DNA from 3 places in the Duganella sp. Root198D2 genome. Region 2 is predicted to be linked to each of the others. Evidence: predicted binding sites of a transcription regulator. Region 2 holds the regulator's gene; each other region holds the start of a gene.

Region 1 (9,585 bases), on a different contig from region 2:
CGGGAAGGTCACGCCATCAAGCTCGAAGTCGCCGGTTTCCTGCACTTCGCCATTGTTCATCGGAATATGCGCGATGATCGTCTTGCCGATATTGGCTTGCCAGATGCGCACCACAGCCATGCCGTCGCGTGGCACGCGGGCTGGAGCTACCAGTCCGCCGCTGATGGCGAACGCCCCGACCGCTGCGGAAAGGTTGCCGCAGTTGCCGCTCCAGTCGACAAAAGCCTTGTCGATGCTAACCTGGCCGAACAGGTAGTCCACGTCATGGTCGGAACGGGTGGAAGCGGACAGGATCACCGTCTTGCTGGTGCTCGAGGTCGCGCCGCCCATGCCGTCAATCTGCTTGCCATAAGGGTCCGGGCTGCCGATCACGCGCAGCAGCAAGGCGTCGCGCGCCTTGCCTGGCACCTGGGCCGCTTGCGGCAGGTCCTGCAGCCGGAAGAACACGCCCTTGCTGGTGCCGCCGCGCATATAGGTGGCGGCTATCTTGATTTGCGGTGCGTGTGCCATCATGCCGCCTTTGCCGATTCAAGGAAGTCCTGCGCGAAACGCTGAAGCACGCCGCCTGCTTCGTAGATCGATACGTCTTCCGACGAATCGAGGCGGCAGGTGACCGGTACTTCAACGCGTTCGCCGTTCTTGCGGTTAATGACCAGGGTCAGGGTGGCGCGCGGTGAGCGCTTGCCGATGACATCGAAAGTCTCCGTGCCGTCGATGCCAAGGGTCAGGCGGTTCACGCCCGGCTTGAACTCCAGCGGCAGCACGCCCATGCCCACCAGGTTGGTGCGGTGGATGCGCTCGAAGCCTTCGGCCACAATGGCCTCCACGCCGGCCAGGCGCACGCCCTTGGCGGCCCAGTCACGCGAGGAACCCTGGCCGTAGTCGGCGCCGGCGATCACGATCAGCGGCTGCTTGCGCTCCATATAGGTTTCGATGGCTTCCCACATGCGGGTCACCTGGCCTTCCGGCTCCACCCGGGCCAGCGAACCGGCCTTGATGCTGCCGTCGGCATTGCGCACCATTTCGTTTTTCAGCGTCGGGTTGGCGAACGTGGCGCGCTGCGCGGTCAGGTGGTCGCCGCGGTGGGTGGCGTAGGAGTTGAAGTCCTCTTCCGGCAAGCCCATTTTGTGCAGGTATTCGCCTGCAGCGGAATCCATCATGATCGCATTCGATGGCGACAGGTGGTCGGTGGTGATGTTATCGCCCAGCACGGCCAGCGCGCGCATACCGCTCAGGGTACGCTCGCCTGCCAGCGCACCTTCCCAGTACGGCGGACGGCGGATGTAGGTCGATTGCGGACGCCAGTCGTACAGCGGCTCGGCACGTTCGGCGGCTTCTTCGCTGCGCGCGAACATCGGGATGTAGACTTTGCGGAAGTGTTCCGGCTTGACGGAAGAAGCGACGATGGCGTCGATTTCTTCGTCGCTCGGCCACAGGTCCTTCAGGGTGATGGCCTTGCCGGCGGCGTCATGGCCCAGCACATCCTTCTCGATATCGAAGCGGATGGTGCCGGCGATGGCGTAGGCCACCACCAGCGGGGGCGAAGCCAGGAAGGCTTGCTTGGCGTACGGGTGGATACGGCCGTCGAAGTTGCGGTTGCCCGACAGGACGGCGGTGGCGTACAGGTCGCGCTCGACTACTTCCTTCTGGATCACGGGATCCAGCGCGCCGGACATGCCGTTGCACGAGGTGCACGCATATGCGACGACGCCGAAGCCCAGCTTTTCCAGTTCAGGCATCAGGCCCGCTTCTTCCAGGTATAACGTGACAGCCTTGGAGCCTGGCGCCAGCGAGGACTTGACCCATGGTTTGCGCAGCAAGCCCGCCTTGTTCGCATTGCGGGCCAACAGGCCGGCGGCGATCATATTGCGCGGATTGTTGGTGTTGGTGCAGCTGGTGATGGCGGCGATGATCACGGCGCCGTCAGGCATCTTGCCCGGCTCGTTTTCCACCACGCCCGAAATGCCGCGTGCGGCCAGCTCGCTGGTCGGCACGCGCTTGTGCGGATTGGACGGACCGGCGATATTGCGCACCACGCTCGACAGGTCAAACGTCAGCACGCGCTCGTACTCCGCGGTGGCCAGGTCGTCCGACCACAGGCCGGTGTGCCTGGCGTAAGTTTCCACCAATTCGACCAGGTCGTCGTCACGGCCGGTCAGCTTCAGGTACTTGATGGTCTGCGCGTCGATGGAGAACATTGCCGCGGTGGCACCGAATTCAGGCGCCATATTGGAGATCGTTGCGCGGTCGCCCAGGGTCAGCGCGGTCGAACCTTCGCCATGGAACTCCAGGTAAGCCGAGACCACTTTTTCCTTGCGCAGGAATTCAGTCAGCGCCAGCACGATGTCGGTGGCGGTGATGCCAGGCTGCGGCTTACCGGTCAGCTCAACGCCGATAATGTCCGGCAGGCGCATCCAGGAGGCGCGGCCCAGCATCACGGTTTCCGCTTCCAGGCCGCCCACGCCGATTGCGATCACGCCCAGCGCGTCCACCATCGGGGTGTGGGAGTCGGTGCCGACCAGGGTGTCCGGATACGCTACGCCGTCGCTCACCTGAATGACGGGCGACATGCGCTCCAGGTTGATCTGGTGCAGGATGCCGTTGCCTGGCGGGATCACGTCGACGTTCTGGAACGCCTTCTTGGTCCAGTTGATGAAGTCGAAGCGGTCTTCATTACGGCGGTCTTCGATGGCGCGGTTCTTGTTGAACGCATCCGGATCGAACCCGCCGCATTCCACCGCCAGCGAATGGTCGACCACCAGCTGCGTCGGCACCACAGGGTTGACCAGGGCTGGGTCGCCGCCCTGCTCCGCGATCGCGTCGCGCAGGCCTGCCAGGTCGACCAGCGCGGTCTGGCCCAGGATGTCGTGGCACACCACGCGCGCCGGGAACCATGGGAAGTCCAGGTCGCGCTTGCGCTCGATCAGCTGCGACAGCGACGCGGTCAGCATGGACGGGTCGCAGCGGCGCACCAGGTTTTCCGCCAGCACACGCGAGGTGTACGGCAGCGTAGCGTAGGCGCCCGGCTTGATCGCATCGACAGCTTCGCGCGCGTCGAAGTAATCCAGCCTGGTGCCTGGGAGTTGTTTGCGGTATTGGGTGTTCATGATTACTTGCGGTCCTTCAGTGGTACGAAGGCCAGGTCTTCAGGGCCGACGTAGTTGGCGCTTGGACGAATGATCTTGTTGTCGATGCGCTGTTCGATCACATGGGCAGCCCAGCCCGAAGTACGGGAGATCACGAACAACGGGGTGAACATGGCGGTCGGGACACCCATCATGTGGTACGACACGGCGGAGAACCAGTCCAGGTTCGGGAACATCTTTTTGATTTCCCACATCACGGATTCCAGGCGCTCGGCGATGTCGAACATCTTCATCGAACCGGCTTCCTGCGACAGGGAGCGCGCCACTTCCTTGATCACCACGTTGCGCGGATCGGAAATGGTGTATACAGGGTGGCCGAAACCGATCACGACCTCCTTGTTGGCGACGCGGTTGCGGATGTCGGCTTCGGCTTCGTCGGCGTTTTCGTAGCGCTGCTGGATATCCAGCGCGACTTCGTTGGCGCCGCCGTGCTTCGGTCCGCGCAGCGCGCCAATTGCGCCGGTGATGGCGGAGTGGATGTCGGAACCGGTGCCGGAAATCACGCGGCTGGTGAAGGTGGAGGCGTTGAACTCGTGCTCCGCGTACAGGATCAGGGAGGTGTGCATCGCACGCACCCACGATTCGGACGGCTTTTCGCCGTGCAGCAGGTGCAGGAAGTGGCCGCCGATGGTTTCGTCGTCGGTTTCCACGTCGATGCGCTTGCCGTTGGTGCTGAAGTGGTACCAGTACAGCAGCATGGAGCCGAAGGAGGCCATCAGGCGGTCGGCGATGTCGCGCGCGCCGGCGATGTTGTGATCATCCTTCTCAGGCAGGCAGCAGCCGAGCACGGACACGCCGGTGCGCATCACGTCCATCGGGTGGGCCGATGCCGGCAGCGCTTCCAGGGCGGACTTCACGCCTTGCGGCAGGCCGCGCAGGGACTTCAGCTTCTTCTTGTAGCCTTTCAGTTCAGCCAGGTTAGGCAGCTTGCCGTGCACCAGCAGGTAGGCGATTTCTTCAAATTCGCAGGTGGTGGCGACGTCCAGGATGTCGTAGCCGCGGTAATGCAGGTCATTGCCGGTCTTGCCGACGGAGCACAGGGCGGTATTGCCGGCGGCAACGCCGGACAGGGCGACGGATTTCTTGGGCTTGAAGGCTGGGGCTTGTTCGGTCATGGCGGTCTCTCCTCGGATTATTTCTTGGCCGCTGCGAACAGCGCGTCCAGTTTTTGCTCGAAATCGTGATAGCTGATGCGCTCGTACAGTTCGGCGCGGGTCTGCATGGTGTCGACCACGTTCTGCTGGGTGCCATCGCGGCGGATCGCGGTGTACACATTCTCGGCAGCCTTGTTCATGGCGCGGAAGGCTGACAGCGGGTACAGCACCAAACCCACGTCGGCGGACTTCAGCTCTTCCACGGTGAACAGCGGGGTCGAGCCGAATTCGGTGATATTGGCCAGTACCGGCACTTTAACTGCCGCGGCGAACTGCTTGTACATGTCCAGCGAGATCATCGCCTCCGGGAAGATCATGTCGGCGCCGGCTTCCACGCAGGCCACGGCGCGCTCGATGGCCGCATCCAGGCCTTCCACGGCCAGCGCATCGGTGCGGGCCATGATCACGAAGTTTTCATCGGTGCGCGCATCCACGGCAGCCTTGATGCGGTCGACCATCTCGCCTTTGGACACGATTTCCTTGCCCGGACGGTGGCCGCAGCGCTTGGCGCCGACCTGGTCTTCGATATGCATCGCTGCGGCGCCGAACTTGATCATCGACTTCACGGTGCGCGCCACGTTGAAAGCAGAGGAGCCGAAGCCGGTATCGACGTCCACCAGCAGCGGCAGGTCGCATACGTCGGTGATGCGGCGCACGTCGGTCAGCACGTCGTCCAGGTTCGAAATGCCCAGGTCCGGCAGGCCCAGCGAGCCGGCCGCCACACCGCCGCCCGACAGGTAGATCGCCTTGAAGCCGGCGCGCTTGGCCAACAGGGCGTGGTTGGCGTTGATCGCGCCGACCACCTGCAGCGGGGATTCTTCTTGCACGGCCTTGCGAAAGGCGGCGCCTGCGGAATATTGGCTCATGATGTCCTTAACAGTTATGGAGAGTTTGCCGACCATAGTGCAAGTGGCGTGCCAGCCGCGCCGGTCCAGCAAAATCAAGTACTTGCAACGCCGGCGCCAGAGTATAATGTTCCAAATTGAAACACGTGCAACGTTTCAGGTGAAACATGCGACATTCCACTCCCCTGCCCTTCGACCCGGCCGACAAGCCTGTGATCTGGACCGTTTCAGTCTCGCGCCTGTCGGAACTGTTCCGCGATATCACACTGGAATACGATGCCCTGGCCGATATCGAGCCGATCAACCTCGGCTTCGACGAAGCCGCGCGCCACATCCGCGAACGCCTGGCGGCCGAGCGCTGCGATGCGGTGATCGCGGCAGGTTCCAATGCGGCCTACCTGAAAGGCCGCCTGTCGATACCGGTGGTGATCGCCAAGGCCAGCGGTTTCGACTTCATGCAGGCCCTGGCCCGCGCCCGCAAAGTATCGGACCGCATCGGCGTGATCACCTACCAGGAGGACATGCCCGCGCTGGCGGAGTTCGCAGCCACCTTCGGCGTGCCGATCGAACAGCGCACGTACGCGACCGAAGAAGACGCGCGCGCGCAAATCAACGACCTGAAAGCTGCGGGCATCAAGGCCATTGTCGGCGCAGGCTTGATTACCGACCTGGCTGAAGAAGCCGGCTTGACCGGCGTGTTTGTCTATTCCGCCGCCTCGATCCGCCAGGCCTTCGACGATGCACTGGAACTGGCGCGCCTGGCGCAGCTCGAAACCAATCGCAGCCGGCGCCACGTGGTGGCCGACACCCTGCGCGCCAAACATGGGCTGGCCGACCTGCGCGGTGAATCCGAGGCGATGGAGCGCGTGCGCCAGGCGGTCGTGCTGTACGCGAAGTCGCCCGCCACAGTGCTGATCCAGGGCGAAACCGGCAGCGGCAAGGAACTGGTGGCGCAGGCCATCCACCGCGAATCGCCGCGCACCCTGGGCGGCGCCAACCGGCCGTTTGTCGCCGTGAACTGCGGCGCCATCGCCGAATCGCTGCTGGAATCGGAATTGTTCGGCCACGAAGAAGGCGCCTTCACCGGCGCGCGGCGCGGCGGCCACGCGGGCCTGTTTGAAGCAGCCAACCGCGGCACGCTGTTCCTCGACGAGATCGGCGAAATGCCGCTTGCGCTGCAGACCCGGCTCCTGCGCGTACTGGAAGAACGCGAAGTGGTGCGGGTCGGCGGCACGCGGCCGATTCCCGTCAACGTGCGCATCATCAGCGCCACCCATTGCGACCTGGAGGCACGCGTGCGCGAAGGCCGCTTTCGCGCCGACCTGTTCTACCGCCTGGCCGTGCTGCGCCTGTCGCTGCCGCCGCTGCGCGACCGTCCAACCGACATCCAGCCGCTGGCCGAATGGTCATTGCGCACCGCACTGGCCAGCCTGGGCGCACGCGCCCACCCGAACCTGCCGGCCGAACTAGCCGCCTGCGCCCCGCTGCTGCTGCGCTACGATTGGCCGGGCAATGTGAGGGAACTGCGCAACCTGACCGAACGCCTGGCGCTATTCCTCGCCGCCGAACCGCTGCAAGCCCTGACACCAAGCTTCGTCATCGGCGTTGCGCCGGAACTGGGCGCGTCCTCGCACACGGCACCGCAACTGGCCGCACCGTTCGCATCGGCGCCACGCGCGAGCGCACCGGAACGCGTCACCGAAGTACTGGCACGTTTCGGCGGCCGCCGCGACGCCGCGGCTGACTACCTGGGCGTCAGCCGCACGACGCTCTGGCGCCGTTTGCGCGAAGAACAGGAAACCTAGTGCGCCTGCGGCATCGAAACCACATAATATTGCATCAATTACAATGCCGTAGTATCGTCTTGCCTTGATTTCAGGGGCAATTCATGGAATATCGCAGGGAAATTGATGGTCTACGGGCGGTTGCCGTCCTGCCGGTAATCCTGTTTCACGCAGGGTTCCAGCTGTTCGGCGGCGGCTTCGTTGGGGTCGATATTTTCTTCGTCATCAGCGGCTACCTGATCACGACGATCCTGATCCATGAACTGCAAGCCGGCCAGTTCTCGATCCTGAATTTCTACGAAAGGCGGGCGCGCCGCATCCTGCCCGCGCTATTCCTGCTGCTGCTCGCCTGCCTGCCGTTCGCCTGGTTCTGGCTGGTGCCCGATGATTTGAAAAGCTTTGGGCAAAGCCTGCTGGCCGTCACTGTCTTTGCATCGAATATCCTGTTCTGGCAACAGAGCGATTATTTCGATTCTTCCGCCGAATTCAAGCCGCTGCTCCACACCTGGAGCCTGGCGGTGGAAGAACAGTTCTACCTGCTCTTCCCCCTGTTCCTGATGCTGTTCTGGCGCCGCGACCAACGCGTGCTGCTTGCGGTGCTGGCAGGTACGGCGCTCGCCAGCCTGGCTGCAGCACAATGGGGCGTTGCCAAGGATCCGACTGCCACCTTCTTCCTGCTGCCCACACGCGGCTGGGAACTGGCCATCGGCGCCCTGTGCGCGTATTACATGTCGCGGCCGGGCGCCGGAGAGTATGCGCAGCGCACCCGCGAACTGGCCAGCCTGGCGGGGCTTGGCCTGATCGGCATCAGTATTTTCGCCTTCGACAAATACACGCCCTTCCCCAGCGTATATGCGCTGCTGCCCACGGTTGGCGCTGCAATGATCATCCTGTTCGCGGCGCCGCCGACTACGGTCGGCAAGATCCTGGGCAGCAGGATCCTGGTCGGGGTGGGCCTGGTCAGCTACAGCGCCTACCTGTGGCACCAGCCGCTCCTGGCGTTCGCGCGCCATCGCAGCATGGAAGGCCCCAGCACCGCGTTGATGGCCAGCCTGGTTGCGTTGACCATGGTGCTGGCCTACCTTAGCTGGCAGTTTGTCGAAAAGCCGTTCCGCAACCGCAGCAAGTTCGGCCGCCCGCAAGTCTTCGCGTTTGCCATCGCCGGCTCGCTGCTGTTTTTCGGCATCGGCTTGGCCGGCCACAAAACCGATGGTATGCGAAGCGTGAAAACTACGCCACAGCAGCAGGAGGTCCTGCGTACCGTCACTGCAAGCCCAGAGCGGGCTGTCTGCCATACCAAAGGGCTGGACTACCGCAAACCCCAGGACGCCTGCGCTTTCAATGCAACTGGCGGCGAATGGGCTGTATTCGGCGACAGCCATGCCATCGAACTGGCTTACGCGCTGTCAGTGGAGTTGAAGGACAGCCACCAGGGAGTGCGCCAGTTCAGCTTCAGCGGCTGCTCGCCTTCCTATCAGCGCGCAGACCTCAATCCCGGCTGTAGCGACTGGACGCGCGAAACGGTCGACTTCATCGCCGGCGATCCCCATATCAAGGAGGTAGTGGTCAGCTACCGCCTTCACAGCGCGCTGTTCGGCGACCATGAAGGCATTTACCCGCGCTTGCCGGACGAATTCTCCGATGCCAAGCGCAGCGCCATCTGGGCATCGTACAAGACGATATTGAACCGCTTTGTCGGCGCAGGCAAACGCGTGACCGTGGTATTGCAAGCGCCGGAACTGCCGCGCCAGGTGGACAAGCTGATACGCCAGGCCGAGGATCCACGCACCGTTGACGGTGTCACCCTGGACTGGTGGCGCCGTCGCAGCGCCTATGTCGAGCAACGGTTGGGCGAATTGCCTGCCGGCGTGCGCATCGTGCGGCCGGAATCGTTGTTTTGCGATGCAGCGCGTTGCTACGCCGTCAAGGACGCCAAAGCCCTGTATTTCGACGACGACCATATGTCCGTCTACGGCGCGGGTCTTGTCGCGCACGGTATCCTGGCGGGACAGGCGCGCGCCTGCGAAACCGGCTGCTCGCTAAAATCGACGGCATGGACGAGCACACCGAACAAGAGACACTAAAAGAACAGATGGGCCGCATCATTGAAGAGGCGCGCATGATACTGCCAGGTATCCAGGCACTGTTCGGCTTCCAGTCCATTGCCGTCTTCAACGACCGCTTCGAGAAGCTGCCGGTCTACGCCCAGGACTGCCATGCCGCCGCCCTGGCGCTGGTGGTGGTGGCCATCGCACTGGTCATGCTGCCTGCTGCCTACCATCGCCTGGCCGAACCGGGCCAGGTCTCCATGCATGCGATCAAAATTTCTTCGCGCGCCATCTGCTACGCCCTCGCACCGCTTGCCGCCGGCCTGGCGCTGGACATCGCCGTGGTCCTGTATATGGTCACAGGAAGCGACATGGGAAGCGCAGCCGGCGGCCTGGCCGCCTTCCTGCTGCTGATTGGCACCTGGTTCATTTTCCCCTTGCGCGCCCGCGGTCGCTCACACCGCCCCTGAGCAACCGCCTGTCATCCGATCCGACCACTCGTCATATCGCCGGAACGGCATCCTTCTGCGTGCGTTATGCTTCCATTCCATGAAAAGAGCACACTATTTTTGGCCGCTGCAAGTCACTGGCTGGGCCGGCGTCGCGCT
Region 2 (9,585 bases):
GCGCATCACCTTCTGGCCAACGAACAGCAGCAGGAGCAGCACCACCGCCGCCTTCAGGCCGGCCAGGCCCAGCGTCTTCGGCAAGTCGGCCGGATTTTGCGCCAGGGCCGGGATCAGGATCAGCAGCGGCACCACCGCCAGGTCCTGGAACAGCAGGATGCCGATGATCTTGCGCCCGTGCTCACTCTCCAGCTCGAGCCGCTCCGTGAGCAATTTGACGACGATGGCAGTGGAGGACATGGCCAGCGCGCCGCCCAAGGCAAAGGAAGCCTGCCAGCCGAGCTGGATCGAGGGCGGCAGCAGGAAATGGATGAGCCAGCCGAACAGCATGGTGGCGGCTATGGTGAGTCCCACCTGAGCCATGCCGAGACCGAATACGATCGAGCGCATGGCCATCAGCTTGGGCAGGGAGAATTCCAGCCCGATCGAAAACATCAGGAACACCACCCCGAATTCACCCAGCAATTCAGTGGCATGGCTTTGCTCGGCCAGCCCCATGGCATGGGGGCCCAGCAGGATGCCGACAGCCAGGTAACCCAGCATTGGCGGCAGGTGCATCATGCGGAAGGCAACGACGCCGAGGACGGCGCTGCCGAGGAGGAGGAGGGTCAGTTCAAGGGGGGAGAACATCCGTTGTTTGTTTTGTCTGGCAAGTTTTTTGCTTATCTAATTCGGCTATACTTCGGGCATGAGTTTAACCCATGAAAAAACAATGCTGAAATCTTTTGATGCCAAGACCGCAACACGCGCGCTGGAACTGGCGCGCGAGGCCCTGCAGATCGAAACGGACGCCCTGGCAGCGCTGAATGCGCGCCTGGCTACCGACGAGACCGTGGGCCAGGCTGTGTCCTTGTTGCTGCAATGCAAGGGCCGCGTCGTGGTGTCGGGCATCGGCAAGTCCGGCCATATCGGCCGCAAGATTGCAGCAACGCTGGCGTCCACCGGCACCCCGGCCCTGTTCGTGCATCCGGCCGAAGCCGCGCACGGCGACCTGGGCATGGTGACGCCGGAAGACGTGGTAATTGCCATTTCCTATTCCGGCGAAGCGGCTGAGCTGATGGCCATCCTGCCCGTGGTCAAGCGCATGGGCGGCCACGTGATTGCCATGACCGGCAAGCCCCAGTCGAGCCTGGCCAAGCTGGCCGACGTGCACCTGGACGTGTCAGTGGCCAAGGAAGCCTGCCCGATGAACCTGGCGCCGACCGCCTCCACCACCGTCACGCTGGCGCTGGGCGATGCGATTGCCGTGGCCCTGCTCGACCTGCGCGGCTTCAAGGAAGAAGATTTCGCCCGCTCCCACCCTGGTGGCGCATTGGGACGCCGCCTGCTGACGCATGTGCGCGACGTGATGCGCAAGGACGGCGCCATCCCGGCCGTGGGCATGGAGACGCGCCTGCCGGACGCGCTGCTGGAAATCACCCAGAAGGGCATGGGCATGACCGCCATCGTCGATGCCGGCAACAAGCCGGTCGGCGTATTCACCGACGGCGACCTGCGCCGCATGATCGAGAAGGTGCAGGACTTCACCAAGGTCGTGATCAAGGACGTGATGCACCTGAACCCGCGCAGCATCGGCCCCGACCAGCTGGCAGTGGATGCGGTGGCGGTGATGGAAGAATTCCGCATCAACCAGATGCTGGTGGTGGATCACGACGGCACGCTGGTTGGCGCGCTGCATATCCACGACCTGACCCGCGCCAAGGTGATCTGATGGCGTTCAAACGCGAAGACCTCGTGGCCCGCGCAGCCAAGGTGCGCCTCTTCATCTTCGACGTGGACGGCGTGCTGACCGATGGCAGCCTGACCTACGGCGCCGACGGTGAAATGGTCAAAACCTTCAACGTGCACGACGGCCTGGGCATCAAGCTGCTGCAGGAAGCCGGCATCAAGACCGCAATCATCAGCGCGCGGCGCACGCCGATCGTGCTGGCGCGCGCCAAGGACCTGGGCATCGATTACGTGCACCAGGGCGGCCACGACAAACTGACACCGTTCAAGGCCCTGTTGGCCGAACTGGCCCTGGCCGAAGAACAGGTCGCCTTCATCGGCGACGACGTGGTCGACTTGCCGCTGTTGAGCCGCGTAGGCTTCGCAGTCAGCGTGCCGAATGGCCGCCAGGAAGCGCAGCAGCGGTCCCACTACATCACTGAAGCTGCGGGTGGCCGCGGCGCGGTGCGCGAGGCCTGCGAATTCGTGCTGCGTGCAACGGGCAGCTATGACCGCGTGATGGCGCAGTTCCTGGTGTAAGGGAGCCGGCAATGCGTAACCAGAGGATCGCCCACCGCTTCCGCCTTTCGCTCGGCATGATTTTCGTGCTGCTGGCGGCGCTCGGCAGCTTCTACCTGCTCGAGTTGCTGAACCGTGCGGACGAACAGATGCAGGCCGATAAACGTTTGAACGAGCCGGACTACATCATCCATAACTTCTCTTTCGTGCGCATGTCGAAAGATGGCAAGCCGAGCTATATCATCGCCGGCGACAAGCTGACGCATCGCCCGATCGACGATTCGTCCGAGGTCGACAACCCGCGTGTGCGCAGCCTGGCCGGCGGGAAGCCGCCAATGGAGATCGTGGCAAAAACGGCGCGCGTGGAAGACGCCAACAGCCGCGTCACCCTGAACGGCAACGTCACCATCGACCGCGCCGCCGCGCCGGACGCGCAACTGCTGCACCTGGAATCGGACAAGCTGGTGATCTTCCCGGACGAAGACCGCATGGAAACCGACCAGCCGGTGAAGCTGCGCCTGGGGAATACCACCGCCTCGGCCAACAGCATGCGCGCCAACAATGCGACGCGCGAAATGCATCTGGCCGGCAATGGCACGCTGCAGCTTCCCCCCAGGGCTGCAGACCAATAACTGAGGAATGACTATGAAACGACTACTCTTGTCGGCAGCATTGCTGCTGGGAGTCGCGGCTCCGGCGCTGGCCGAGAAAGCCGACTCTTACAAGCCGACCAATATCAGCTATGGCTCGATGGATATCGACGACGTCAAGCAGGTCACCATCCTGCTGGGCGGCGTCAAGCTGACGCGCGGCACGCTGACCATGACGGCGGAGCGCGCCTACGTCAAGCAGACGCCGGAAGGCTACCAGCAGGTGACCCTGTTCGGCGACGGCAAGAAAGCCACCTTCCGCCAGAAGCGCGACGGTGCCGGCGACCAGTGGGTGGAAGGCGATGCCGACCGTATCGAATACGAAGAACAGGTTGAGCTGGTGAAGATGTTCAACAAGGCCACCATCCGCCGCCTGGAAGGCGGCAAGCAGAACGATGAAGTGCAGGGCGAGTTCATCTCCTACGACAGCCGCAAGGAGTTCTTCAGCGTGCGCAATACCGCGAGCGGCGAGAGCAAGCCGGGCGGCGGCCGCGGCACCATGGTGATCCAGCCGACCCGCACCGAACCGCCGGCAACGCCGCCAGCGGCTCAGCCAACCACCCCGCCAGCGGAGAAGAAGTAAGCATGCAAGCAAATACCTGCGCCAGCACGCTGGTCGTGCGCGGCCTCCAGAAAACCTATGGCAAGCGCCAGGTGGTGCACGACGTTTCGCTGCAAGTCGATTGCGGCGAAGTGGTGGGGCTGCTCGGCCCTAATGGCGCCGGCAAGACCACGTCGTTCTACATGATCGTGGGCCTGGTGGCCTCCGATGCCGGCACCATCGATATCGGCGGCACCGACGTATCGAGCCTGCCGATCCACAAACGCGCCACGCTGGGCCTGTCCTACCTGCCGCAGGAAGCTTCGGTTTTCCGCAAGATGACGGTGGAGGAAAATATCCGTGCCGTACTGGAAATCCAGAAGGTCGACGGCAAGCCGCTGCCCAAGGCCGAGATCAACCAGCGCCTGGAAGCGCTGCTGGCTGACTTGCAGATCGAGAAGCTGCGCGAAAACCCGGCCTTGTCCCTGTCCGGTGGCGAGCGCCGCCGCGTGGAAATTGCCCGCGCCCTGGCGACCAACCCGCGCTTCGTGCTGCTGGACGAGCCGTTTGCCGGCGTCGACCCGATCGCCGTGATCGAAATCCAACGTATTGTGCGTTTCCTGAAGGAGCGCAATATCGGCGTCCTGATCACAGACCATAATGTGCGGGAGACCCTCGGCATTTGCGACCGCGCCTACATCATCAACCAAGGCGCCGTGCTGGCTTCGGGCCGCCCGGACGACATCATTGCCAACGAATCCGTACGCCGTGTCTACCTCGGCGAACACTTCCGCATGTAAGCGAGGCCATGAAACAAACACTGCAACTGCGAACCTCGCAACACCTGGCGCTGACGCCGCAGCTGCAACAATCCATCCGCCTGCTGCAGCTGTCCACGCTGGAGCTGCACCAGGAGTTGGAACAGCTGCTTGGCGACAATCCCATGCTGGAGCGCCTCGACGATCCGCTCGACCACTCGGTACGCCTGCTGGCCGATGGCGCCATCAGCCAGGGCAACGGCAATGGCACCGAAGCGCCCGCCGCGCCCGCCCCTGAAGGCGGGCAAGGCGAGGGCGGCGACGCCCCGGCTGCCGCTGCCGACGGCGAAGGTTATGAAGGCGGCGACAGCGAAAATGCCGGCAACGGCAGCGACGACGGCGACTGGAGCTCCAGCTCCGGCAGCAAATCCGCCGACGACGAAGACAGCCGCCCGCAGCTGGAAGCTTCCGGCTGCACCCTGCGTGAACACCTGCTGGAGCAGATGCGCGTCACCGTGCAGGAGCCGCGCGACCGCGCGCTGATGGAACTGATCATCGACGCGCTGGACGACAACGGCTACCTGGAAGAAGCGCTGGAAGAAATCCACGAGCGCCTGCCGCCCGAACTGGAAATCGAGCTGGACGACCTGCGCTGCAGCCTGGTGCTGCTGCAAAGTTTCGACCCCGCCGGCGTCGCGGCACGCAATGCCTCCGAATGCCTGGCGCTGCAGATCAAGCGCATGCCCGGCGTGCCGCTGGTGACGCGCCGCATGGCGCTGACCATCGTCGAGAAGCACCTGACCTGGTTCGCCCAGCGCGAGTTCACCAAGCTGAAGAAAGCCCTCGACTGCGACGACGAAGACTTGCGTGAAGCACAGTGCGTGATCCGCCAGTGCAACCCGCATCCGGGTGCCGAATTCGCGTCTGGCGAGTCCGACTACGTGGTGCCGGACGTGATCGTGAAGAAGGGCCGCAGCGGCTGGCTGGTCACACTGAATAACGACGTGGTGCCGCGCCTGCGCGTGAACGCGCTGTACGCCAACCTGCTCAAGCAAGGCAAGAGCGAATCGCAGATGAATGGCCAGCTGCAGGAAGCCAAGTGGCTGATCAAGAATATGCGCCAGCGTTTCGACACGATCCTGCGCGTTGCGGAAGCGATAGTAGAAAGACAAAAGAACTTTTTCAGTCATGGCGCAGTGGCCATGAGACCCCTTGTGTTGCGTGAAATTGCTGATACACTGGGACTACACGAGAGCACTATTTCTCGCGTAACAACTCAAAAATATATGCTCACCCCACATGGCATGTTTGAGTTGAAATATTTCTTTGGTAGCCACGTCGCGACCGAAGCTGGGGGTGAAGCTTCTTCGACAGCGATACGGGCACTGATCGTGCAATTGACAGGAGCAGAAGACCCGAAAAATCCTTTATCCGACAGTAAGATTGCGGACATGCTGGGAGAACAAGGCATGGTGATTGCGCGACGGACTGTTGCCAAATATCGAGAAGCGTTGAAAATCCCTCCGGTAAGCCTCCGCAAATCTTTGTAGTGCAGTGCATGGGTTCCTCTGTGCGTTTCGGCGTGCACGAACTCGAGAGCGACATCATCTTTAGGAGTGTGTATGAATCTCACCATCAGTGGACATCATGTCGAAGTGACCCCAGCCATCCGCGAGTACGTGCAGAACAAGCTGGAACGCGTCAAGCGCCATTTCGATCAAGTAATTGATATTGCTGTCATCCTGACTGTAGATAACCTCACCGAGAAAGAGAAGCGCCAGAAAGCGGAAATCAACCTGCGCATGTCTGGCAAAACCGTGTACGTCGAAAGCCTGTCGCAAGACCTCTACGCCGCCATCGACACCCTGATTGATAAACTGGATCGCCAGGTCATGAAATACAAAGACCGCGTGCAGAACCACAATCATGCGGCCATCAAGCATTTCCCGGATACGTACGAAGCACCACCCACCGCCGTGTAAAGGAGCGGCCGTGTAGCACACCAAAGGGCGCAATTGGCGCCCTTTTTTGCGGCCAGTGTGCGTTAAAATATTTGCATGAGCGAACACGTCCACACCCATCTCTCCAACGGTACCGGCTTTATCACGCTGGACCGCCCGAAGGCCCTCAATTCACTCTCCCTCGACATGGTGCGCGCGATGACGCAGGCGCTGCTTGCGTGGCGCGACGATGCGTCCGTGGCGGCAGTCGTGTTGCGCAGCAGCAGCGAGCGCGCGCTGTGCGCGGGCGGCGACATCCGCTTCTTCCACGACGTCGGCCGCGCCAACACGCAAGGCGACAGCGCACTGCTGGAAGACTTCTTCACCGAAGAATATGCGCTAAACCATTTAATCCATTTCTATCCCAAGCCATATGTGGCGCTGATGGACGGTGTGGTGATGGGCGGCGGCATGGGCATCGCACAGGGCGGGCCTGACTGCGGCGTGCGCATCGTCACCGGCCGCACCAAGATGGCGATGCCGGAAGTGAATATCGGCCTGTTCCCGGATGTAGGCGGCAGCCATTTCCTGTCGCATGCGCCGGGGCAGCTTGGCATGTGGCTGGGCCTCACCGGCCTGACGGTCGGCGCTGCCGATGCGCTGTACCTCGACCTGGCTGATTACTTCGTGCCGGAGACGGAACTGGCCGGTCTGGCCGCGCTGCTCGAATCCACGCCCGGCAAATCGCTGCGCGACGCGATTGCCGTTTATGCCGGCCCGCATAACGCCTTCGCCGGCGACAGCGAGCTGGAAGAGCAGCGCGCTTTGATCGACAAGCATTTCTCGGCAGGCTCGGTGCCGGCCATCATGCAATCGCTGCGCGGCGACAGTACGCCATTCGCGCAGAAATCGCTGAAGGCAATGGAGCTGCGCTCGCCGCTGATGATGAGCGTGACCCACGAACTGCTGAAGCGCGGTGCAGCGCTAGGGGTGCCAGACTGCTTGCGCATGGAACGCAATCTGGTGCGCCGCAACTTCGAGCATGGCGAAATTTTCGAAGGCGTGCGGGCGCTGGTGATCGACAAGGACAACCAGCCGAAGTGGAATCCCGCGACCCTGGCCGAAGTTACGCCCGCAATGGTGGAGCGCTTCTTCGAGCCATGCTGGCCGGCCTGGGCGCACCCCCTGCGGCATCTCGCATGAGGGAGTTGGACCGGATCGACCGCAGCATCCTCAATATCCTGCAAGAGGATGCCAGTACGCCGCTGCGAGAGATCGCCGAGCGCGTGCATTCATCGGTCGCAACCTGCCAGCGCCGCATCGAAAGGCTGCGTAGCGACGGCGTGCTGGTGAAGGCCGTCGCGCTGGTCGACCGCGCATTGGCCGGGCGGCCGCTGACGGTGTTCGTGTCGGTCGAACTGGAGAAGCAGAATACCGACATCCTCAAGCAGTTCGAGCATCGCATGCGCTCCGAGCCCGAGGTGATGTCCTGCTACGAGGTGGCGGGCGAATTCGACTTCCACCTGATCGTCACGGTGGAATCGATGGAGGAATACAGCGCCTTCACGCGCCGCGTCTTCACCTCCCACCACAATGTCATCAACGTGAAGAGCCTGTTCGCCATGAACTGCTCGAAGTTCGAGACCAAGCTGACGCTTTGATTTTTGGGGCAGGGCCGGCTTAAGTCATGGAAGTTCAAATGGGAAACCATCTTGAGTTAATGAGGGATAGGGCGAGCACGTTTCCAGCAGTAGGGGACATGTCGGCAATTCGCACTGCGCGGATTTGGCATTGCAGGTATCGCAGCCTGACGCCGATTTCCGGCATGATCAATGTTGAAGAGCTTGTGATTGGCACTTGGCCGGATTCACCGCATGAAGTACTGAGCAGAATGTCGCGGCTTCGCTATTTATCAAAGTCTGTACCAGGTCTGTCATTTGGACAGCTAGCGCTCTCACTTGAGAAATATCAAGACACGAATTTCGCCAATTTCTTGCATTGAGATTAGTCAAAGATTCGGTGCTGATGTCCAAATGACAGACCTGGCACTGGCTTGTGGCACTGGCTAGCGAAGTTCGAGACCAACCTGCCGCTCTGACGCTAGGCCGGATTGCGTTTGGCTACCTCAAGCGAATAACAAAAATCATTGCAGCCAAATTCAACGGCTTTAAAGAGCTTGTCGAGCGCCGCTTCATATCCCCAGACCAATAGATAGGCAGCGATCAGCGTCAATGCCATTATTGCAAGGGTCCAAAGGCTCGACGCTATTCCCGCCATTGTGGACTGGGAGGGTTCCAGGACCTTTGAAAACGTATAAATGAAGCTTGCCCAAATGAGACCAACAATCCATTTAAGTGCTGTGACGCGATTGCGTGAGCGTTCTTCAATAGGCTTGATTGACTTTTTAAGGAGCTCGACTTCTTTCTCGGACTGGAACCCATTCTTGCCGAGAAAATCGACCACGAAATTAACGGCGTCCGGTGTCACACCGCTATGCGCGTAGAAGCTGGGCAGCGAAAACAAGACCAGCAGTGCTGGGGCTAACATCAGTGTCAGGTTCATGATGTTCGCGGCTTCCGTCTTTGCGAGGCCGATGCTTTCGATTAGTCCGACCCCTATGAAGGCAGCTGCAAAGGCGATATACGCCCACAAAAATATTCCATTGGTTTTTTCCTTCACCCCCATCTTCAAGAACTTCAATGGTAGCCAGAGAAGCCGTTGAAGAAGTCGTAGCAGGGTGGAACTGCTCAAGCGGCCCTCCAGCAGGAAAGCCTCAAGCTCGATGATGAGGGAGAGGGTTTTTTCGTACATCGATCAAGCTTAAAGGCTTTTACCTTTAGTAGTTCGTATCAAAAGCCGCACGAGTCGGTGTCATGAATCGGTCTTCCTGCCAGTTAATCGCAAGCGATACAGCTGGCATTTGATTTGGAGTGGGCGCTTTTACGCATGGCCAATGCGGCCACGATCAAGGAAAGGCAAGGTAGCCAAACCCAAAGGAGTTCAGATTTGATGACTGTTAAGCCGGCGGGGCCCAGGAAGCGCCCCATTGTTAATGGTGATACGCGGATGAACTGGACCGGGAAGAAATGCCGCTGATCGGAGAATGGCCACCAGATCGCGGCACCAAGGCCGCCTGTCGTCAGCATATCGAGCAAGGGGTGCGAGACGCAGGCGAACGACACGAATGCCATTGTCACCCAGCGTTTCGCTTGCAGCCATGGCGCGGCAAGCGCCGCCAGCAATCCTAATGCCAGCGCAAACACAATCGAGTGCGAGGCTCCGCGATGGCCAAGCTGGTTTGCATATTCGATCCCAAGCTTGAAGGCGATGACGTCCATATCAGGTACGATTGCCGCCACCATGCCGGCCATCAGCAGCCGACGTGAAATGCGGGTTGGGCCAAGTACGACGCCGAGTGCCAGCGGAATCGCTGGGTGGGTAAGGATGGTGGGCATGATGCTAAGGAAATT
Region 3 (9,585 bases), on a different contig from region 2:
TGGCCTGATCCACGCGTTCGAAGGCATGCAGAGTGGCGAAATCGTGATTACTGCCGAGACCATCGGCAACGACGCCGTGTCGATTGCGGTGCGCGACAACGGTATCGGCATCGCGCCCGAATACATGGGCAAGATCTATGACCCATTTTTCACCACCAAACTCGGCCGCGGCGGCTCCGGGCTGGGCCTGAACATTGTCTACAACATCGTGTATGGCTTGCTCGGTGGGCGCATCGACGTGAAAAGCGTACTCGGCCAGGGCACCAGCTTCATCCTCACTTTGCCGCTCCGGGTTTAACAGCAGGCCTTTGACAGGCAGGGGCTTTGAGCACAAACTTGCAAAATGCAGGTAGCGCCGACCACGACCATTTTCGGGTTCGATCCCTGTCGCCGATCCGTACTGGCGACAGCGCTGCTTTGTTGCCTGATATGCCAGTTTCCTGCGCGCGCCGCTGGCGAGCAACTGGTAATCGACTACATCGTTTCCCACAGCGCACAGCGCACCGCATGGATTCGTATCATCAATGAGTTCTCGGCGGCAAACCCCGATGTCCAGGTGGCACACAACGGCTACCTCCAGGAGCAATACAAACGCGACTTTACGACGCGCCTGAAAAGCGGCAAAGTCGACGTGGCGTTCTGGTACGCCGGCGAGCGCTTGCGCGATGCGGCCGCAAACAAGCTCCTGGCACCGCTCGATAGCGAAACCATCGCGCTGCTCAAGAAGAAGAACTTCCATCCGGCGACCATTGACGGCACCCGCATCGACGGCGAAGTGTATGGATTCCCCTTGTACTACTATCCCTGGGGCTTCGTCTACCGCAAATCCCTGTTCAAGCGCCTCGGCATCGCGCCGCCAACGACCTGGGACGCATTCCTCCGCACCTGCGAGCGCTTGTCCGCGGAAGGCGTGACGCCGATCGGCCTGGGCGCCGCGGCAAACTGGCCGGCGGCAGGCTGGTTCGATTACCTAGACCTGCGGCTCAACGGACTGGATTTTCACCGCAAGGTCATGCGCGGCGAGGTGCCTTTTACGGACGCCCGCGTACGCCATGTATTCGACATATGGGGTGGCTTGCTGCGCAAAGGCTACTTCCTGCCCGCGACCATGGACCTGGAGCACGAACGCGTGCTGCCCTACATTTACCGCAATCGGGTTGGCATGATGCTGATGGGGAGCTTTGTCGCCGCCAAATTCCCGCAGGCGATAGCCGATGACATGGGATTCTTCGCCTTTCCCGCTATCTCGCCAGAGATGCCGGCCTATGAAGATGCGCCGCTCGATATCCTGGTCCTGCCAGCGAAATCGCCGAACCCGCAGCTGCGCAAACGCTTCCTGGCTTTCCTTGCCGAGAGCGGTGCCGTTCGCCACATAGCCCAGGCCGACCAGACTTTACCGGCACAGGCCGATAGCAGCTTCCCGCCCATCCTGCTCGGCGAAGCTGCGCGCCAGGTCCTGCACCAGGCTACCGGCTGGTCGTCGTTCTTTGACCGGGAGGCGGACTCCGGACTGATCGGGCCGGTATTCGAGGGACTGCGCCTTTTCCTCAAGCCGCCGCACGACACGGAGCAGGCCGTGCTCACAATCGAGAAGTTGCGCCAGAAGTAGCCGCCCCCAACTCTGCACAAAGACCTCAGGCGGACTTCTTCACATTGTTTTCGTCCTGTGGTTCGAGGAGCGGCGATTCCCACTCCATCCAGTCGGGACCGAACAGCTCCGATGGGTGCTGGGTACGCTCCGAGCCATTGCCGCAGGCCAGGCTGTCAGCGGGACAATACTTGTCGCAACCCCAGCAGACACGCTCCGGATGCAAGGGGATGATTGGAAACTTCTTTGCCATGGTTCAATCGTAGACCTGACGCCCCCACTCCATCCTTAACCCAGGTCAAGTTTCCGCAAGACCCTGTCGTCGGTTCGCTGTCGAACTGACCCGCCGCTGCGCCCGTGGCACATTTTCCCCAGCACAGGAGGCAGCTATGACAAAAGTGCGCAAAGGCCAGGCTCCCGCCAAACTGGAACGCCGGGAATTTCAACTGCGCTTCATGCGTAAGTTTGCCGACCCGCGCTTCGACAAACTGCGCGACGAGGTGGCAAAACTCGAGGAAGTCTCCTGGCAAAACTTTGACGACAGCCGCAAGGCGCCCTTGACCGAAGCCGCCGGCCCAGGCTACGCCGACCCAGGCTACGAGCTCTCTGTCGAATGGAAGGCCGCCGCCGCCCGCCTGCAGGCGGCCGAAAAACGCCAGAAAGATCCGGCCGCTCCCTCGCGAGTCCTGCTGGTATGCGGTTCCGCGCGCAATGACGGTACCTGCCCGGGCGAAATGTCCAAGACCTGGCGCATGCTCAAACTCGCCGAGGCCACGCTCGCCAGCGAGGGCATCGGCTGCGACATCCTTGACCTGAGCCGCCTTACTTCCGAATTCGAGTTGCGCATCCACCCATGCAAAGGCTGCGTCTCCACCGCCATGCCGCTCTGCCATTGGCCCTGCAGCTGCTACCCCAATCACAGCCTTGGCCAGGTCAATGACTGGATGAACGAGATCTATGAGCAGTGGGTATCCGCTCACGGCATCATCATCTTCACCCCGGCGTACTGGTACCAGGCGCCATCCGTACTGAAACTGATGATCGACCGCCTGGTGTGCGCCGATGGCGGCAATCCCGACCCAAGCAGCACACACGGCAAGAAAGCCGAAGAAGCCAAGGCGCTGGAACTGGCCGGCTGGCCCTACCCCAAGCACCTCGCCGGGCGCGCCTACGGCCTGGTGGTGCACGGCGATGTCGCCGGCGTCGAGAGCCTGCGGCGCAATCTGTCGGATTGGCTTGACTGGATGGAGCTGGTCGATGCAGGGCCCCCGGCCCGGCTTGACCGCTATTTAGGCTATTACGAACCGTATGCCACCAGCCACGACACCATGGACAAGGATGAAGCCTTCCAGGAGGAGGTTCGCAATGTCGCGCGGGCCGTCGCCCGCTCGGTGTGCATGCTGCGCTCGGGTACCCTCGCCCGCCCGGACCGGGGCTTGCGGTCGCCGCGCCCGAAGTAAAGCGAAAGGGTCAGCGTATTCAGCCTGATTGCCGACCCCATGCTTCGGTATTACTGTGCAGCGGTGGTGAAAGTCCAGGACTTGTTGACTGCCTTTCCATCCACCATGGCCATCAAGGCCACGGTATACGCGGTGCCAGGTTTCAGCCTCAGCACCGGAACCAGCGTTGCGGTGAAACCCTGCATATTGGCGTCATCCGTCAACGCGGGACCGTTGGTGGTGATCACCGGGCCAAGCTTGCCGCCTTTGTTCACCAGGATCCGCGCGTCGACTGCCGCCCCGCCGGCAGGGGTGAGGCTGAACTGGCTGATCGCGATCGGCGCTGTCAACGCCATGCCCCGGGTTTCGAAACTGACCGTGACGGGCGTTCCCGCTTCGACCAGGTCCGGCACAGGTGTCGGCGTTTCCGTGCGATTGAAGAACACAAAGGGCACGTCGGCCTGGTTTGCGTAAGGATATGCACGGATACTGCCCGCACCTGGCAACTGCGCCGACTGCGTTGTACTGGTGGCGACTTCCACCGCGCAAAGCGTTGAAGCGCCCTCGACCGGGTTGAAGTTGTTTGCCGCAATACCGATGTCGATCGTGCTCGCAAACAGCAGGGCCGCGTGGTACACCGAATTGGCCCACTCCGCAACACAGGTCGCGTACTTGTCGGTACCCACCGTGCTGTAGATCGCTTCCCCCGACACCGAGGCTGCATAGCCTGCCGCCGCAATCCGGTCGGCGGCACGGACGCCTGTGTATCCAGGCTTGCCGGCCGTTTCGCCATGCAGTTCGCTGATGCCGTTCTGGTTGATGTAACTCCAGTGCGCCCCCGTCGACTTGTCCAGCAACAAGCTCTGGGCCAGCAGCCCGGAGCCAATCTTGCTGCGCAAGGCGTTGATGGCGTTGAAGATACTCAGGCTGCCGCTGCCCGCCGCGTACGTTGGCGGTGGCACCGATGTGACGATATTCCCTTCCGGCGCCGGCGTGGTTGCCGGCGGAGCGGTTGCAACGGCCGGCGAGCCCCCCGACCCGCCGCCGCCACATGCCGCCACCAGCAAGGTCAGCGCAAGCGCTGGAAGACTACGGGAATTAAGCATGGAGTCCCCCCCGACGGCGCAGGAAAAGCAAGGCACAACCCAAACCCAGCAAGGCGGCGGTCCCTGGTTCCGGGATGGCCGCTGCCGCCTGCGGCACGTCCGGCGCCGCAATGATTTGAGGTATGTCGGGTTGCACAGGTGTCGAAGGCACGTAAACCTCGGCAACTGGCAGGATTTCCTGTGGGGTCGGTATGGAGATCGGCGAGACCGCCGGCGCTGGAGTGCTGTCAAAACTCGTCAAGGGCAAACTGCTGAACGACTGTCCTGCGGTATTACCGTAATTCATGAAACTGAATTCAATACTATTTACGGTGCCGGGACCGGCAACCGCTTGAGCACCCGCCAGAACGGAGCAGGCCAGCAGGCAAGACTTGAACAGCGTATTAGCTTTCATATCGCGCTCCATATTTAGGTTGAGGAAACTACAAGCTGGATCAAGCATCAACTGTGCCTACCATCTAAGTACCTGATTACGCTGAGTTACCCCAACTTCACGCATGAAAGGTGTTAAATTTTGCGACAATTAAATTTGCAATTAGGAAATTTACAACGCCACCCGGCTCAAACGAACGCAAGAACACACTCAACTTTGATAACATACGTGATTCCCTTACAAGCGTACGAAAGTGAAGCAGGTGTCTACTTGGGTTATTGCTTACCGGAGTGCCGACCGGTCAGAGCATCAGATAACGGCAAATTCTGCTGGCGTGTTGACGGAGCAAGGCGCCGCCATGCTTGTGAGTGACTACCTGAGGCAGCAACAATTGAGCCTGGGCGGAGGCCCGCTGGCTGCCGAACAGTACAACTTCCAGATTATCCGCATTCATCGAGTTCCTGGGGACATTGAAGGTGCGTAACTTCGGCGCGGCGCGATTCCACGTCCAGCGGTACCGCCACTCTCCGTATATCCCAGGCACCATCGCCGTTCAAGCGCAGTACATGCGTATGGTGGCGCCGGACGGCTGCCCTGTGGGCAATGCTGATCAGCGTGGCGCCGCTCTCACGCAGGCATCTGTAAAGCGAAGCCTCGTTGCCGCTGTCGAGCGCGCTGGTCGCTTCGTCAAGGATCACGATGCTCGGTTCATGCACCAGCACCCGGCCAAAGGCAAGCCGCTGCTGTTCGCCGACGGATAACAGCTTTTCCCAGTCCTGCACGGCATCCAGCCCGCCCACCCGCTGGGCGAGATACGGCAGGTGCACCTGTTCCAGGATCTCCTGCAGCCGCTCGTCGCTCAGCGCTGTCTGTACACTTGGGTAGATAAGCTGGCTGCGCAATGTCCCATGCTGCAGGTAAGGTTGCTGGGGCAGGAAAAAGAGGTCTTCCAGCGGCGGATGGCGGATCACACCGCTACCGGTATCCCACAGGCCGGCAATAGCGCGCAGCAGCGAACTCTTACCGCAACCACTGTCGCCAGTGATCAAGAGCGCGTCGCCCGGTTCGAGGATGAACGATAGATCCTTGACCAGCACCCGCTCCGATTGCGGCGGGCACACGGTCAGCGATTCGACCGCGATCTGTTTGCCAGCCCGCTTCCGGATTCGCGTTGTCCGCTTGTCGGCAACTGTTTCGTCGCCGGCTGGTGGTAGTACCAGCCTCGACAAGGTCTGCAGGCGCTCGGTGCCCGCCACGAAGCGGCTCAGGCTCTCAAAATTATCGACGATGACGCCCACCGCCCCAAGCACGGCCGTAAATGCCCCTGCCGCCTGTATCGCCCGCCCCACTTCCAGCGCGCCGGACAGCACGCCGTCTGCGAGGATTACCCCTGGCAGCACCAGGGTAAGCTGGCTGAACGTACGCTGGAACAAATTCAGCGTGCGCTGCTTTTTGATGAGGCGGCTGAAATTGTGGAACACCTTATCGAACCTGCTGTCGATGTAGGCGCGCTCCTGTGCCTCGCCCCGGTAGAAGGCGATCGATTCGGCATTTTCCCGCAGGCGCATCAGCCCGAAGCGGAAATCCGCCTCGCGCCGTAGCTGCCAGAAATTGAGGCGGATCAGCGGATTGCCGAAGACGTAGAGCGCAACAACGGTCCCGGTCAGCGCATATACGGCCAGCACGCCGACCAGCAGGTGCGAAATCGACCACAGTACTGCGCTGAACGCCACCAACTGCATGATCGAGCCCAAGAAGATCAGCAGGAAGTGAATCGAGCGGCCGGTAAAGGTGTTGATGTCTTCACTTATCCGCTGGTCCGGGTTGTCGATCTCGCCCTCCGACGTCAGCTCGTAATATTTGCGCCCGTGCAGGTAACCATCGAGGAAACGGCCCGTCAGCCAGCGCCGCCACCGATTGGCAAACATGTCCCGCATGTAGTAGTAGAAAGCGTAGATCGGCACTGCGAACGCCAGGATGAGCAGACAGGCCCGCACCGACTTCCAGAAGCGGTCGCCATCCCGTCCCGCCAGTGCCGAAGTCATTTCGCCGGATTGGTTGTTCAGCATCACTGCCAGCTGGGTTTCGGCAAGCATCAGCACGATCAGCAGCAGCAGCAAGCCCCAGGCTGACTTCTTTTCGCTCCCCAGCCAATAGGGCTTGGCGACGCTGATGAATTGTTTCCACGCAGCGAGCGACAATGGCGGCGCCCGGCGGGCGGCAGAGGTATTGGCTGTCATCTTCATAGCCAGAGCATACGACTCAGCATGGGGCCGCTCAGTGCGGAAACGGACATAGCGCCATGTTCAGGCGGCAAGTACTAATTTGGGTATGCGCCCACGCCGAATCTAGGTGCCAGTACCGATTCCTGCCCCCTCCACCTGACCGATTATTAACAGGCCGTTACCCCAGGTCGATTGCGGGGAACGCTTTACAAATTGCAGTAATTTGATAGGAGACTGCCATGTGGATCGGTTCAATCAGGCTCATTGCGCAAACAAAAAACGCACCCAATGCAGGAACTGACAGCCTTGTTCAAGCCAGGATCTTGCGGGACGGCCACGAACTTCGCTTACTCAATCTCGACTATCCGACCGAAGATGACCTGGAGGCCGGAGCAATCAGGAACTATGACTATATGGGGCCTACCAAATTGCCCCGCCGGAACGACAAGACACCCGAACTTCCGCCGGGCGTAGGACAGATACCCATGCCCTATCCGGGTTACGGCTTCGAATTCTCGAACGGAATGAGCCGTCACCTGCAGATTCAATTGCGTATTCGTGGCGATGATATGTGGATCAAGGACAACGTCGATCTTTACGTACGATTTATCCGCCAGCGCGCTACCAGTTTCGACACGCTGGCCTGGATCGAGGACCCGGACTGGAGCTACATCGCCAGCTGGGGTCGCGACGTGGCGATGAGCACCGACGCACGGGAAGGCGTTACCACCTGGACGTTGAACTTGTCCTGACTCACATTCCTGGTCCGGGTCCTTCAAGACCTCAGGACATTGGGGGCGCGATGGCCAGCGCTCCCCCTTCATGCCCACACCTCGTGATACCTGCTGATACTTATCCCGTTCAAGCGCCCTCCATATAGTCAAGCCACGGATGCCGTATTGACGGAGTCCGCTAGGCCGGACTGGTGCAGCTCTGCACACAAACCGGGAAGACTTGGCTTATTGAACGATACTCGAGCGAGGGAAACATGAAGACGTTGACGATGGAAAATGGAGTCGTAATCAGCAATTACGGAGGCGAAGGCGGAGACACATTCAATGCCGAGTTCGTTCGTTCACTGGCAATCCGCTCTGCCCGGGAAGTCGATGCCATTATCATCAATGGACACCAGCATGGCGGCGATGGCGGCGACCCGTCCAATACACTGGTTTTCGCTGATGACGAATACATTTGCTCCATGTCGATCCGCTCTGGCGCGCGCGTCGACCAGCTGCAGTTCCAAACCAACAAGGGACGCACGCTCGGCGGCGGCGGTGACGGGGGTGATCCCCATCAACTGAGTAATATCCGCGTTATCGCGATCGGCGGCCGCAGCGCCGCGCGCCTGGACCAGATCCAGATCACCTATGTGGACGACTATGTGCCGTCGACCGTCCTGCAGGAGCGCGCGCAATTCGTCATCGCATTCACGCCGCAGAATACCTTGCTAAAGGAATATTCGGATACCTTTTACCGCACCGCCGACAGCTATGAAAAGGTTACCGAAACGAGGCTGAGCCAGAAATACAGCGCCAGTGCAGAAGCCGAATACTATGCCAAGGTGGCGGTCTCCACCGAAATCGAATACGTCAATACGTCGACCAGCACCATCAGCCATGAATTGACCCAGGAACTCAAGAATGGCTCGTACACCGAGAAGACGGTCAACGCCGGGCAGGTTGGCGTATCGCTGGTCAACGGTACGATCATGCGCAGCCCTGACGGCCATACCTGGATGTTCCCAACCACCCCGGTGAGCTATGCGGTGATCGCCATTGATGCCTACAGGAACGTACTGAACCACTACGACCTGACGGGTGAACTGGCTACCCAGATGCCCGAACTGATCAAGTTCCGTACCGAGAAAAACGGCTACGTTCTCTACCAAGGCTGACCTGGCGAGCACGCGATTCCGGTAACTGTGCGTGCTACGGCCCCGGAAGCGGGGCCGGTATAATATGCATCCCCCACGAAGGCTGACAGCGATGCATGTACAAACCGGACTCGAGGTCATGGCCTTGCCACTTGGCGCCAGCACGCTGACGGCCTGCTGTCTCGGGTTCGATCCAGCTGCGTTCAACGCAGGGATGTTCGATCGTGCGGGGATTGAATGCCCGCCCCGAATTGCGCGCAGCGTGCGTAAGCGCCAGGCGGAATATTTTCACGGCCGCCTGGCAGCGCGAGAAGCAATGGCTGCTCTCGGCAGGCCGCTTGCTGCCGTCGGCAGCGCAGGCAATGGTGCGCCGTTGTGGCCCACCGGAATGATCGGCAGCATTTCGCACAACGATCGCCTGGCCGTTGCCGCTGTCGCCACAACTGAAGGCGGGCTCCGTGGCCTCGGCATCGACATCGAGCGCGTGATCGGCGCCGACCAGCACGAAAGCATGCTTTCGCTGGTGGTAAACCGGCGCGAGCATGCATTGCTGCTTAAGCTCGACGCCGGGCGCAGCTTGCCGTTTTCCTCGGGACTGACCCTGGCATTCTCGGCCAAGGAGAGTTTTTACAAGGCGGTTTCCGCAGTTGCTGGCCGCGTACTGGAGTTTGATGCCATCCAGCTTACCGCCATCGCTGGCGACGGCGCTGGCGGGCAAATCCACTTCCAGGCAGTGGCGGCCATTAGCGATGAATGGTTTCCCGGCCGCCGCGGCCAAGCCGGTTACATGGCATTACCCAACGGCGACCTCCTGACCTCCTTTGCCTGGTAGTGCTTACGCCGAGGCCCTGGCGATCTCCCCACCGTCGATCACGTAGTGGTGGCCGGTGATGAACTTGGCTTCATCCGAGGCCAGGAAGGCGAAGAAGGCAGCGATTTCCGATGGGTCGGCATGGCGGCCAAGGGGGATGTTGGCGTTGA

What was found. Region 2 encodes sigma-54, which starts transcription at its own class of promoters, with help from an activator protein. Its sites were predicted from a motif close to TGGCANGNAANCTGCTTT; they were not measured.
Region 1: prpB (methylisocitrate lyase) is a predicted target of sigma-54. The motif match lies at 5,203-5,220, and genes of this name have one in related genera.
Region 3: ASE26_RS14655 (PEP-CTERM sorting domain-containing protein) is a predicted target of sigma-54. The motif match lies at 4,569-4,586, and genes of this name have one in related genera.

Annotation. Positions count from the first base shown of each region.
Region 1 is NZ_LMIC01000007.1:143,595-153,179, reverse strand. Features, by position in the region: gene prpF (2-methylaconitate cis-trans isomerase PrpF) at 1-510, opposite strand, end outside; gene acnD (Fe/S-dependent 2-methylisocitrate dehydratase AcnD) at 510-3,107, opposite strand; gene prpC (2-methylcitrate synthase) at 3,110-4,261, opposite strand; gene prpB (methylisocitrate lyase) at 4,279-5,166, opposite strand; gene prpR (propionate catabolism operon regulatory protein PrpR) at 5,313-6,950, shown strand; gene ASE26_RS29790 (acyltransferase family protein) at 7,034-9,013, shown strand; gene ASE26_RS09595 (DUF6328 family protein) at 8,983-9,447, shown strand; gene ASE26_RS09590 (sensor histidine kinase) at 9,527-9,585, shown strand, end outside.
Region 2 is NZ_LMIC01000049.1:89,582-99,166, forward strand. Features, by position in the region: gene ASE26_RS25860 (cation:proton antiporter) at 1-630, opposite strand, end outside; gene ASE26_RS25865 (SIS domain-containing protein) at 713-1,711, shown strand; gene ASE26_RS25870 (HAD family hydrolase) at 1,711-2,247, shown strand; gene lptC (LPS export ABC transporter periplasmic protein LptC) at 2,259-2,858, shown strand; gene lptA (lipopolysaccharide transport periplasmic protein LptA) at 2,872-3,459, shown strand; gene lptB (LPS export ABC transporter ATP-binding protein) at 3,462-4,217, shown strand; gene ASE26_RS25890 (RNA polymerase factor sigma-54) at 4,226-5,725, shown strand; gene hpf (ribosome hibernation-promoting factor, HPF/YfiA family) at 5,798-6,157, shown strand; gene ASE26_RS25900 (enoyl-CoA hydratase/isomerase family protein) at 6,233-7,318, shown strand; gene ASE26_RS25905 (Lrp/AsnC family transcriptional regulator) at 7,315-7,776, shown strand; gene ASE26_RS30970 (hypothetical protein) at 7,875-8,117, shown strand; gene ASE26_RS25910 (hypothetical protein) at 8,216-8,926, opposite strand; gene ASE26_RS25915 (metal-dependent hydrolase) at 9,010-9,570, opposite strand.
Region 3 is NZ_LMIC01000013.1:869-10,453, reverse strand. Features, by position in the region: gene ASE26_RS14680 (ATP-binding protein) at 1-298, shown strand, start outside; gene ASE26_RS14675 (ABC transporter substrate-binding protein) at 344-1,609, shown strand; gene ASE26_RS14670 (DUF3079 domain-containing protein) at 1,635-1,841, opposite strand; gene ASE26_RS14665 (flavodoxin family protein) at 1,978-3,048, shown strand; gene ASE26_RS14660 (hypothetical protein) at 3,099-4,133, opposite strand; gene ASE26_RS14655 (PEP-CTERM sorting domain-containing protein) at 4,126-4,527, opposite strand; gene ASE26_RS14650 (ABC transporter ATP-binding protein/permease) at 4,947-6,746, opposite strand; gene ASE26_RS14645 (hypothetical protein) at 6,971-7,483, shown strand; gene ASE26_RS14640 (jacalin-like lectin) at 7,720-8,625, shown strand; gene ASE26_RS29990 (4'-phosphopantetheinyl transferase) at 8,717-9,436, shown strand; gene ASE26_RS32055 (SDR family oxidoreductase) at 9,440-9,585, opposite strand, start outside.